One region of the Streptomyces sp. NPDC048295 genome, then DNA from elsewhere that is predicted to be linked to it. Evidence: riboswitches for the same ligand, from Rfam matches in the RefSeq annotation. Region 1 holds a riboswitch; each other region holds the start of a gene.

Region 1 (4,120 bases):
GCCGAGCTGCCCGCCTACGCGGCGGCCGGCTGGCTGACCCCGGCGGAGCCGCTCGCCCTCTCCTCGATGCGGGCCCGCGGCCTGGCCCGCGACGCGGCCCGCCGACGGTACGCGGTCGAGGCCCGGGAAACCTGGCAGAGCCCGTACGGCCCCGCCCCCGCGCCCTCCGCCCGGGCCAGGGCCGCGGCGAAGGCCAACGGGAAGGCGGCGGCGCGGGCCGTCGCCGAGTACGAGTCGTTCGCGACCTCGCTGGCCTCGCTGCGTCTGCAGGCCCGCCGCGGTACGGCCGGCCCGGACTTCGGCGACCGGGAGCTGGAACTGCTGCACCACCTCTGGCAGCGCAGGGAAGTAGCGGCCCCCGCCCTGGCCTACGCGGCCCAGGCAACGGGCCGCCTGCGCCCCGCGTATCCGCCGCCCCCGTGGCCGGCCCCGGGACCGCACCCGCAGTACGGCGGCTACGGCTACGGCCCCGGCCCCGGCCCCGGCTACAACCCGTACCTGCTGCCGCGGCAGCAGCCACCGCAGTAGGCCCTGCCGTCAGGCGGACGCCTCGGTGAGCTCGGCCAGCTGCTGCTCGGTCAGCGAGAGGTCCGCGACGGCCACCAGCGCGGGCAGCTGCTCGACCGTACGGGCCGAGGCGATCGGGGCGACCACGGTCGGCCGGGAGGCGAGCCAGGCCAGGGCGACGGTCGCGATCTGCGCGTCGTGCTCCTGGGCGACCTTGTCCAGGGCGGCCAGGACCTTCTGTCCCCGCTCCGATTCCCGGTACTCGCTGACGCGCTCGGCCCGCGCGCTCTCCACCGTCACGCCCGGACGGTACTTGCCGGTGAGGAAGCCGGAGGCCAGGGCGAAGTACGGCACGGCGGCGAGCCCGGCGCGGGCGGCCGTGTCCTGGAGTTCGCCCTCGTACGTGTCGCGGGAGACCAGGTTGTAGTGCGGCTGCAGCGCGACGTAGCGGGCCAGCCCCTCGCGCTCCGAGAAGTCCAGGGAGGCCCGGAGCCGCTCGGGGCTGATGTTGGAGGCGGCGATCTCCCGGACCTTGCCCTCCTTCACCAGCTGGTCGAGGGCGGTGACGATGTCCTCGACCGGGACGGTCTCGTCGTCGAAGTGCGTGTAGTACAGGTCGATGTGGTCCGTGCCGAGCCGGCGCAGCGAGGCCTCGGCCGCGGCCCTGATGTTCGCGGCGGAGAGCCCCTTGTACGAGGGGTGGGCGCCGACCTTGGTGGCGATGACGATGTCGCGGCGGTTGGAGCGTGCCGCGAGCCACTTGCCGATGACGGTCTCCGACTCGCCGCCCTCGTTGCCCGGGACCCAGGCGGTGTAGGCGTCGGCGGTGTCGATGAAGTTGCCCCCGGCCGCGGTGTAGGCGTCCAGCACCGCGAACGACTGTGCCTCGTCGGCGGTCCAGCCGAAGACGTTGCCGCCGAGGGCGAGCGGGAATACCTGGAGGCCGGAGGCGCCCAGCCTGCGAAGAGAAGTCATGAGTGGATCAACGAAATCCGGTCCGCCCGCTATTCCGGATTCCGGCATTGCGGTGAGTCCTCAGGGCCCGCCATGACCGGATTGCGGCGCATCCGCCGTCGCGTGCACCCGCTCCTCCGTGCACCCGCTCTCCGTGCCCTCTCAGCAGACCGGCAGCCCTGACGTCGGGGGGTGAGCGTCAGGGCTGCCGGGGTTCATCGGGGCGGGCGTCGCCTCAGGGGTTGAGGCCCTTGCCGCGGAGCCAGGCCATCGGGTCGACGCCCGTGCCGCCGGCGGTGTGGACCTCCAGGTGGAGGTGCGGGCCGGTCACGTTGCCGGTCGCGCCGACCCGGCCGATCGTCTCGCCGGTGGTGACCTTCTGGCCGACGCTGACGCCGATCGAGGACTGGTGGCAGAACCACAGTTCCGTGCCGTCGTCGAGCTCCAGCACCGTGCGGTAGCCGTACGAACCGGACCAGCCCGCCGACTTGACCGTGCCGCCGTGGATGGCCTTGATCGGGGTGCCGGTCGGAGCCGCGAAGTCGAGACCGGTGTGGTAGCCGGAGGACCACATCGAACCGGCCTGGCCGAAGGTCGAGGTGATCGTGTACGAGGAGGTCGGGATGGCGTAGCTGGCGGCGAGCTTGGCGAGCCGCAGGGCCTCGGCCTTCTTCTTGGCCTCCTCCTCCGCCTTCTTCTTCTCGGCGGCGGCCTTGGCCTCGGCCTCGTCCTGCTGCTTCTTGGCCTCGGCGGCGGCCTTCTCCGCGGCTTCCTTCTCCTGGGCCGCCTTGGCCTCGGCGTCGGCGGCGTCCTGCTGCTGCTCGGCCTGCTGGAGGATGCGGGCGCGGAGCGCCTCGCCCGCGTCCGTCGTGCCCTGCTCGACCTCGGCGGTGGTGATGCCGGCGGTGGTGAGCGGGGCCTCGGCTGCCGCGACCTCCGCCTTGTCCGCCCCGGACCCGTCGGAGAACAGGGAGCCCACACCGGGAAGCGACTTGGCGTCGGGAAGGTTGTCCGTGATGGCGTCGGGCACGGAGATGGAGACCGGGGGCTTGCCCTGCGCGGTGGCCATGCCACCCGCGCCGACCGCCGCTATGACACCGACACCCAGCACCGTGGAGCTGCGGGCGAGCCCGTTGCGCTGCTTGGCGACGCGGTGCCTGCCGCGCACCGGGCGAACCGATTCCTCGGTGGGGTTCCACTCGTCCCAACCGCGTTCCGGCTCAACGCTGTTGCCGTCGGTGCGGAGGTCGCCGCCGAACTCTCCGGTGAACTCGGCACCGTAGCCGGTGCCGTAGTCGGGATCGAACCGGGACGGGGCCTCGGGGGCAGGCTTGTTGGACGCCACGGGGGCGCACTCCTTTCCTTCCTTCTCGCCTACCGGGTTAGCTGACGGGTTCGGAGCAGGAAGGTCTCCTACGGGCCCCTCCGTCTCTCACGAGACACAGGTGTCCGATTCACCCCATGTAGGTGGTTCCCCGGTTCCCTTGCGGAATTCGGCGCTCGCGCACGGTGCCGCCACTGACGACGGCTGGGACGACCGCGCTGCGTTATCGAACGTTAATAGACACCGGGGCCGTATTCCAAGCTGTTCCCACTGATCGTTCACGTCTTTGGCCTGGACTTTACGGGACACAAGCGGGTGCAATCGGACGAGTTGACCGCCCTTCAGTCACTACCCTGTTTCTGACGTTGCGTCAAACGTTATGCGGAGCGACTCCTTTCGATTACGCACGGTGGCATCGCGCGCTCCGCCCCTCGCGCCGTCTCCACGCGCCGTCCCCTCACCTCGCCCCCGACGCCTTCTCCGCGCCGACGATCCGCACGGTCCTGCGCCGGTCCGGCTGCCCCTGCGCGGGACGTACGACCGCGAGCAAGGCCATGTCGTCGGTCGTCTCGCCACCCGTGTGCAGGCGTACGTCATCGGTCAGCGCGGACAGCAGCTCCTCGGGCCCCGGGAAGATCCGCCCGCGCAGCCGGGCCGCCGGGTCGTAGAACACCCCCTCGGCGTTCCGTGCCTCGGAGAGCCCGTCCGTGTAGAGGAGCAGGGTCGTCCCGGCCGGCAGATCCCACTCGTCCGTCCGCTCCGGCCACACCCCCAGGGACATACCGAGCGGCAGCGCCGGCACGGAGGGCCTCAGCACCTCCAGCGCACCGTCCGGGTGCAGCAGGATCGGCTCGGGGTGACCGTGGTTGACGATCCGCACCCGGGACAGTCCGGACGGGATCTCGGCCAGCACGGCGGTGATGAAGCCTTCGAGCACGTCGAGCCCGCCCCGCCGCGCCTCCTCCCGGGCCAGCGCCCGCTCCAGCCGCCCCGCCACCCCCGCCAGCGAGGCCTCCTGCTCGGCCGCCTCGCGGAACGCCCCGATGACCACCGCCACCGTCTCCACCGTTTCGAGCCCCTTCCCCCGCACGTCCCCGACCACCAGCCGCACCCCCCACGGGGTGTCCGACACGGCGAACAGGTCACCGCCGACGAACTCGTCCGCCTGCGCCGCCTCGTACCGGGCCGCGACCTGCAGTCCGCCGATCCGGTCGGCCGGCTGCGGCAGCACCGCGCGCATGGCCGTCTCCGCGATGTACCGCGCCGAGGCCAGCTGCTCGTTGCTGCGCCGCACGACCCCGTTGATCACCACCGCGAGGACCGAGACCGTGGCCA
Region 2 (4,120 bases), on a different contig from region 1:
GGCCTGGGTGAGCCCGGAGCAGTCGAACGAGGAGGGGCCGGTGGCGCCCCAGACGTACGGCTTGCCGAGCGCCCCGTACGCGAACGCGACGGCTTCGGCGGCGCGGGCGTTCGGCGCCCGGACGGGGCCGCGTGCGGTGGAGCGGTCGGCGCGGCCGGCGGAGCGCGCGCCGTCGGCCGATCCGTGGTCGGAGTTCTCGTAGGCGGTGCGCTCGGGCGGGCTCAGCCGGTCGAGGAGCCGCTGCGCCTCGGCGAGCTTGGTCGTGATCGTCGCCTTGTGCTTCTTCAGCTCGGCCCGGCGGGCGGCCAGCGCGGCCAGCTCTCCCTCGGCCTGGGCGCGCAGCGTGGCGATCTGGGCGACCTGCCGCCGGACCTTGTTGAGCGCGGCGGCCTGGCGGTCGCCGATCCGGTCCACGTACGAGGCCCGCTCCAGGTACTGGTCCGGGTCGGAGGAGAGCGCCAGTTGCACGGACGTGTCGAGGCCGCCGGTGCGGTACTGCGCGGCGGCGAACGAACCCAGTTCGTCGCGCGAGGCGTTGAGGCGCTCGGTCCTGCGGGCGGCCTCGTCGCGCAGCTCGTCGAGGGCGTTCTCGGCGGCGGACGCCTTCTCCTTCGCGCCGTTGTACTGCTCGGTGGCGACCTCCGCGTCGTGGTACAGCCGGTCCACCTCGGTCTTGACCTGGACGGGGGTGCGCTGCGGGTCGGCGTGCGCCGGGCCGGGCATCACGGCGGCGGTGGCGGCCCCGGCGAAGGCCAGGGTCGCCGCGGTGCGGGCAGCAGGGCCGGTGTACGGGCGCTGCTTGGGTTTTCGATGCGCTGCCACGAGGGCGTGCGTCCTTCCTGACGACTGCCCGCCGGGGGATGCCGACGGGCCCGCCACAACTCTCGGCGGGGCGACCGGTGCACTGTCCGCGTACGGAGCGGCGGTGGAGCCGGCCACCTGCTCAGCGACGCTAAACCCGGGGCACGGGCAGGAGTCGTAATGACGCTTATTGTCTTGATTTGGCGTGGCAATGTCGTCGAGTGATCGGAAAAATTGCACCAGAGTAAGGCAATTGGTACAGACGCGAGTGAAGTGGTCAGGAAGGTATACCTGCCTGCCGAGTGGTGATATGGCCGGAGCTAGGCTGCGGCCTCATGGACGTACTCATTCATGTCTTCGTCGCCCTGCACATCATCGGCATCGCCTCCCTGCTGGGCGGTTTCCTGACCCAGATGAAGGCGATGGGCGCGGGCACGGCCCGGTTCGTCCCGGCGATGCTGCACGGCGCGCTGACCATGCTGGTCACCGGCGTCGCACTGGTCGGGCTGAACGAGGCCGACGGCAACCACGTGAACAACATCAAGATCGGCGTCAAGCTGCTGGTCCTGGTCGTCGTCCTCGCGCTCGTCTACATCAAGCGGGACGAGGAGACGGTCGACAAGGGCGCCTTCGCGGCGGTGGGCGGACTGACGATGCTCAACATCTTCATCGCCACGCTCTGGACCTGATCCCGCCCGCGCCGCACCGCCCCGGCACCGGGGCGGTACGGCGCGTGGAGGCCCGCTACGCGGGCCGCACGCTGCCGTAGATCGGCATGTAGTAGATCGACTCCTCGCGCACGTTCGCCCCGGGCTTCGGTGCGTGGATCATCATCCCGTCGCCCTTGTAGATGCCGACGTGGCTGATGTCGTCGTAGAAGAACACCAGATCCCCCGGCCGCAGGTCCGCGGTGGCGACCCGGGTGCCGATCTTGACCTGGTCCCACGTGGTGCGCGGGATGTCGACCCCCGCCGCCTTCCACGCGGCCCGGGTGAGGCCGGAGCAGTCGTACGACGCCGGGCCCGTCGCGCCCCAGACGTACGGCTTGCCGATCTGGGCCCTGGCGAAGGCGAGCACCTTCTCCGCCTTGGTCGTGGCGCCGCTGTCCGAGCCGGTGCCCGTCCCCGTACCGCCGCCCGACTCCTTCGCGGCCTCGTCGGCCTTGCGGTCGGCCTCGGCCTTCGCGGCGGCCTGCTGCTTCGCCAGCTCCTGCGCCTTGCGCCTGGCCTCGGCCTCCTTCTTCCGCTCGATCGCCGCGAGCCGCGCCTTCTCCTCGGCGGTCAGCTTCGACAGCAGCGTGCGCGCCTCGCCCAGCTTCGTCTGCACGTCCTGCTTGCTGGTGCGCAGCGTGCTCTGCGTCGTCGTCAGCGTCTCCAGGCTCCGCACCGCTTCGGCGCGCTTCTTCGACGCCTTGGCCTGCTGCGTACGGAAGTCCGTGATCGCCTGCTGCTGCCGGCTGGTCATCCGGTCCATCAGCTGGCTCTGGTCGAAGTACGACTGCGGGTCGTCGGCCAGGAAGAACGTGGCGCTCGGTGTGATGGAACCGCTGCGGTACTGCGCGGCCGCGTAGGCGCCGAGCGTCCTGCGCGCCTCGTTGAGCTTGTCGGCGCGCTCGGCGACGTCGTCCAGCAGGGCGTCGACCTTGGCGCGCTGGGCGGCGGAGGCTTCCTTCGCCTGGTTGTACTGCTGGGTCGCGGTCCCCGCCTGCCGGTAGAGGTCGTCGACCTTCTTCTGTACGTCCTCGACGCCGGGCTTCGGATCGGGTGCGGCCATGGCGCTCTGCGTGGAGAGCAGGGTCACGGACGCCAGCGCCGCGGTGGTGAGACCGACGGCCGGTGCGGTGGTGCGCACCCGGGTGCGCGGCTTGCGATGGGATGCCAAGGCCGGCATCTCCTTCCGTGGACCGCCTACCGGGTTAGCTGTCGGGTTCGGGCGGAACGGAAGGCTGCCCTACGGTCCGAGTGGGGGATAAGGACCGATTCACCCCGGTACTGCTCATGGGTCCCCGGTTCCGAACTCCCCTGAGGGCGGCCGGATTCGGCGGAGGCGCCCGCTCGGCGTGGTTCGCCTCAAGGGGGTACGGGCCGCCCGGTCGAGCACGCTAGCCAACCCATGGTGCTGCTGTGAAGGTTGATGTTCGATATGCCCGATACATTTTCGTGACCTTGCCGGAATGGGGCGGTGGAGGCCCGGAATTCCTCACGGGCTGTGGGTGCGCCCCTCCGCTGGGTGTCCGTCGCGGTGCGCGGTTCGCCATGCGGCCTCCGGGTGTCGGTGGGGCGGCCTAGACTCGACTAGCGATGAGCAGCCTCTTTGACGACAGCTTCCTGGCCGGCCTCCAGCACTCGGAGGAAGAGCCCCCGCCGCCCCCCGAGGACTCCGCACCCGAAGCGGTGCCGGAGGACCTCTTCGCGGGCGTGTTCGACGGGCCCCCGCCGCCCAGGGACGCCTACTACCGCGACGGCGCGCACCGCCCCGTCATCGACGCCGCGGCGCTCCTCGACGGGCTGAACACGGAGCAGCGCGCCGCCGTGGTCCACGCGGGCTCCCCGCTGCTCATCGTCGCCGGGGCCGGCTCGGGCAAGACCCGGGTGCTGACCCACCGGATCGCCCACCTCCTCGCGGAGCGCGGGGTGCACCCCGGCCAGATCCTGGCGATCACCTTCACCAACAAGGCCGCGGGCGAGATGAAGGAGCGCGTCGAGCAGCTCGTCGGACCGCGCGCCAACGCGATGTGGGTCATGACCTTCCACAGCGCGTGCGTACGCATCCTGCGCCGCGAGTCGAAGCGGCTCGGTTTCACCTCGTCGTTCTCGATCTACGACGCCGCCGACTCCAAGCGGCTGATGGCCCTGGTCTGCCGCGATCTCGACCTCGACCCGAAGCGCTTCCCGCCGAAGTCGTTCACGGCCAAGGTCTCCAACCTGAAGAACGAACTGATCGACGAGGAGACCTTCGCCGGCCAGGCCGCGGACGGCTTCGAGAAGACCCTCGCCCAGGCCTACGCGATGTACCAGTCCCGGCTGCGCGAGGCCAACGCGCTGGACTTCGACGACATCATCATGACGACGGTCCACCTGCTCCAGGCGTTCCCGGACGTCGCCGAGCACTACCGCCGCCGCTTCCGCCACGTCCTGGTCGACGAGTACCAGGACACCAACCACGCCCAGTACACCCTGGTGCGCGAGCTGGTCGGCCCGGCGGGCGAGGGCGACGCCCCGGCGGAGCTGTGCGTCGTGGGTGACGCGGACCAGTCGATCTACGCCTTCCGCGGCGCGACCATCCGCAACATCCTCCAGTTCGAGGAGGACTACCCGAA
Region 3 (4,120 bases), on a different contig from region 1:
CGTACGGCCGTGGCGGCCGGGTTCGGGCTGCTGCGGCTGGCCGGTGCGCCCTCGCTGGGCTGGCTGGACGTCAAGACGTCCGGCGGCGTCGAGGTGCCGCAGATCGAGGCCGCGGTCGACGAGGAGCTCGCCCGGTTCGCCGCCGAGGGTCCCACGCCCGAGGAAATGGAGCGCGCGCAGGCCCAGTTGGAGCGCGAATGGCTGGACCGGCTCGGTACGGTCGCCGGCCGCGCCGACGAACTGTGCCGGTTCGCCGTGCTGTTCGGCGACCCGCAGCTGGCCCTGACCGCCGTGCAGCGGGTGCTCGACGTCACTGCGGAGGAGGTCCAGGCGGCCGCCAAGGCCCAGCTGCACCCCGACAACCGGGCGGTGCTGGTCTACGAGCCGGTCGAATCGGCCGAGCCCGCAGACACCGACGCCGACGACACCGACGCGCACGAAGGAGCGGGCAAGTGACCGACGCTGCCGCGACTGGAGTTTCGATGCAGTACCACCCGCAGCCGGCCCCCGGCGTGGCCCGGCCCTGGGCCTTCCCCGCGCCGGAGCGGGGTGCCCTGCCCAACGGCCTCACGGTGCTGCGCTGCCACCGCCCCGGCCAGCAGGTCGTGGCGGTCGAGATCTTCCTCGACGCCCCGCTGGACGCCGAGCCCGAGGGCCTCGACGGTGTGGCCACGATCATGTCGCGGGCGCTGTCCGAGGGCACCGACAAGCACACCGCCGAGGAGTTCGCCGCCGAGCTGGAGCGCTGCGGCGCCACCCTCGACGCGCACGCCGACCACCCCGGCGTCCGGGTCTCCCTGGAGGTCCCGGCCTCCCGGCTGGCCAAGGCGCTCGCGCTGGTCGCCGAGGCGCTGCGGGCGCCGGCCTTCGCCGACAGCGAGATCGAGCGGCTGGTGCGCAACCGGCTCGACGAGATCCCGCACGAGCAGGCCAACCCGGCCCGCCGCGCCGCCAAGCAGCTCTCCAAGGAACTCTTCCCGGCCTCGGCGCGGATGTCGCGCCCGCGTCAGGGCACCGAGGAGACGGTGGAGCGGATCGACTCGGCGGCCGTGCGCGCCTTCTTCGACGCCCACGTCCGGCCGTCCGCGGCGACCGCCGTGGTCGTCGGCGACCTCACCGGGATCGACCTGGACGCCCTGCTCGCCGACACCCTCGGCGACTGGTCGGGAGAGGCCGCCGAGCCGCGTCCCGCCCCGCCGATCACCGCCGACGACACCGGCCGGGTGGTGATCGTCGACCGTCCGGGCGCGGTGCAGACGCAGCTGCTCATCGGCCGGATCGGCGCCGACCGGCACGACAGCGTGTGGCCGGCCCAGGTGCTCGGCACGTACTGCCTGGGCGGCACGCTCACCTCCCGCCTCGACCGGGTGCTGCGCGAGGAGAAGGGTTACACCTACGGCGTACGGGCCTTCGCCCAGGTGCTGCGGTCCTCGGCCCCGGACTCCGCATCGGGCGCGACCGGCGCCGCGATGATGGCCATCAGCGGCTCGGTCGACACGGAGTCCACCGAGCCCGCGCTCAAGGACCTGTGGACGGTTCTGCGGACGCTGGCGGCCGAGGGCCTGACCGACGAGGAGCGCGAGACGGCGGTGCAGAACCTCGTGGGGGTCGCGCCGCTGAAGTTCGAGACGGCGGCCTCCGTCGCGGGCACCCTCGCCGACCAGGTCGAGCAGCACCTCCCCGACGACTACCAGGCGCACCTGTACGCCCGGCTCGCGGAGACCGGCACGGTCGAGGCGACCGCGGCCGTCGTCAACGCCTTCCCGGGTGACCGGCTGGTGACGATCCTGGTCGGCGACGCGGCACGGATCGAGGAGCCCGTCCGGGCCCTGGGCATCGGAGAGGTGTCGGTGGTCACCGGCTGACGACCGGCACCGTCCGACGGGCATTGCCCGATCGGAGCGATCCGACACACCGCCCCGCACCGAGGTAACGAGCGTATCGCCTCACATCTGGACAAAAGGGAAGGTCTCAGCGAGCAGGATCTCGCTGAGACCTTCCCTTTTGTCCGTTCTGGTACGGAGGTTGCCTGTCTGCCCTGTGGGATGCGCTACAAAACGGCCTGTCCGTTTGGTGAATGAAAGTGGCCCCGCTTAGCGTCGGCTCGGCTGTCCGTCACTCGTATGCCGCATCCGCGACGTACCGGGCAGTCATCGCCGAGTCCCCGTCAGGCGCGAGCCCGGGGAGCCGGGGACCCACGCAGTCCCTGGGGTGAATCGGATGCCTGAGCCCGGATGGGGCCGGGGCGTCCGTAGGAGACCTTCCTGCTCCGAACCCGTCAGCTAACCCGGTAGGCGAGAAGGAAGGAAAGGATCAGCCACTTCATGGCGTTCACCCGTGCCACCGGGAAGCACCGTGCCCCGAGCCGACTGACGCGCACGAGCGCGAAGGCGGTCGGTGTCGCGGCTCTGGCCACCACCGGCGTCGTCGGCGGCCTGGCCGCTCCCGCCCTTGCCGCGGACTCCGTGAGCGACACCGGCCTCGGCCAGGTCATCGCCATCGACAAGACCCTCGCCGACCGGATCGACGCCCAGGCCGACGCGCAGCAGCACCAGGCCGACGCGGCGGCGAAGGCGAAGGCGGAGGCCCGGCGGAAGGCCGAGGCCGAGAAGAAGGCCGAAGCGAAGGCCAAGGCGGACGCCGAGCGTGCCGCCGAGGCCCGTGCCGAGAAGGCGCGCGCCGCCCGGTCCGCCGAGCGCGCCCGGCTCGGCGCCTTCCAGCTCCCGGTCGCCGGTTCGTACGTCACCACCGGTTACAAGTCCAGCGGCTCGCTCTGGTCCTCCGGCAGCCACTCCGGCATCGACTTCCACGCCGCCTCCGGCAGCTCCGTGGTCGCCGTCGGCGCCGGTACGGTCGTCGAGGCCGGCTGGGGCGGCGCGTACGGCAACAACATCGTGCTCCGGATGACGGACGGCACGTACACCCAGTACGGCCACCTCTCCTCGATCGGCGTCTCCGTCGGCCAGAGCGTCGGTGCGGGCCAGCGGATCGGCCTCTCCGGCTCGACCGGCAACTCCACCGGGCCGCACCTCCACTTCGAGGCCCGGACGACACCGTCGTACGGCTCCGACATGGACCCGGTCGCGTATCTGCGCGCCCACGGCGTCAACGTCTGACCGACGCACCGTCGCAGCACCCCGTCGAAGGCCCCGGCAGCATGCCGGGGCCTTCGACGTACCCGCCGGGCGGCCATGGGCGACGGCCGTCCGGCGGACCGCCCCGTGACCAAAAGATATTCATGAATTTCCGCCCGGCATCGGAAATGCGGCCGCATTGCAATAGAGTCACGGAACAGGCGTCGGCCGGCCGCGATTCGCGGGGATTGAGGCGGAGGTTCGGACATGCGCATTCCAGCGCATTCGGTATGCACGGCAATCCGCGACGACATCGTCTCCGGTGTCTTCGAATGCGGCAGCCGTCTCACGGAGGAGTTGCTGGCCCGCCGTTACGGGGTCTCCCGTGTCCCGGTGCGGGAGGCGCTGCGCACCCTGGAGTCCGAGGGCTTCGTGGTCACCCGCCGGCACGCCGGCGCCTGCGTCGCAGAGCCCACCGAACTGGAGGCGGCCGACCTCCTGGAGGTCAGGACGCTGCTGGAGCCGCTGGGCGCCGCTCGCGCCGCGCAACGCCGCACCGAGGCCCACCTCAAGGTGCTGCGCGGCCTCGTGCGGCTCGGCCAGGACCGGGCCAGGCGGGGCGAGAGCGAGGACCTGCGCCCACTGGGCGACTGGTTCCACGAGACGCTGGCGCAGGCCTCCGGCAGCCCCGGCCTGATCGCGCTGCTCACCCAGCTGCGGCACAAGACCGCGTGGATGTACGCGGTCGACCGGCCCGCCCGCCCGGTGGATTCCTGGGCCGAGCACGGGGCCATCGTGGACGCGGTGGCACGCGGCGACGCGGAGCGGGCCAGGGCGCTGGCCGCCCATCACGCGGAGCGGGCCGCGGCCGCGCACCGCCTGCGTCGCACCGACCGGCCGGGCCGGCCGCCCGCCGCTCCCCGCGCGGGCCGGGTGAGGGCCTCGCAACATCCCGTAAACACCGCGGGAATCCGGAATTAATAATCGCCCCGTATACAAAGAGGTGCGATTTCGAGGGGTTGTATTCCGCCCTGCCTCGCATCGGC

The links. Region 1 has a riboswitch for cyclic di-AMP ahead of AB0D53_RS08480 (M23 family metallopeptidase). Riboswitches for the same ligand answer to the same signal wherever they lie in the genome.
Positions count from the first base shown of each region.
Region 2: it holds a riboswitch for cyclic di-AMP, as region 1 does, so the genes downstream of both, AB0D53_RS06480 (NlpC/P60 family protein) here and AB0D53_RS08480 (M23 family metallopeptidase) in region 1, are expected to answer to the same signal.
Region 3: it holds a riboswitch for cyclic di-AMP, as region 1 does, so the genes downstream of both, AB0D53_RS31850 (M23 family metallopeptidase) here and AB0D53_RS08480 (M23 family metallopeptidase) in region 1, are expected to answer to the same signal.

Region 1 is NZ_JBEZLL010000004.1:408,703-412,822, reverse strand. It holds gene AB0D53_RS08490 (PrsW family intramembrane metalloprotease) at 1-528, shown strand, start outside; gene AB0D53_RS08485 (aldo/keto reductase) at 538-1,482, opposite strand; gene AB0D53_RS08480 (M23 family metallopeptidase) at 1,697-2,806, opposite strand; cyclic di-AMP (ydaO/yuaA leader) riboswitch at 2,818-2,970, opposite strand; gene AB0D53_RS08475 (PP2C family protein-serine/threonine phosphatase) at 3,243-4,120, opposite strand, start outside.
Region 2 is NZ_JBEZLL010000003.1:401,146-405,265, forward strand. It holds gene AB0D53_RS06470 (C40 family peptidase) at 1-822, opposite strand, end outside; gene AB0D53_RS06475 (hypothetical protein) at 1,137-1,490, shown strand; gene AB0D53_RS06480 (NlpC/P60 family protein) at 1,546-2,691, opposite strand; cyclic di-AMP (ydaO/yuaA leader) riboswitch at 2,690-2,854, opposite strand; gene pcrA (DNA helicase PcrA) at 3,102-4,120, shown strand, end outside.
Region 3 is NZ_JBEZLL010000027.1:26,700-30,819, reverse strand. It holds gene AB0D53_RS31860 (pitrilysin family protein) at 1-456, shown strand, start outside; gene AB0D53_RS31855 (pitrilysin family protein) at 483-1,865, shown strand; cyclic di-AMP (ydaO/yuaA leader) riboswitch at 2,145-2,311, shown strand; gene AB0D53_RS31850 (M23 family metallopeptidase) at 2,325-3,116, shown strand; gene AB0D53_RS31845 (GntR family transcriptional regulator) at 3,342-4,055, shown strand.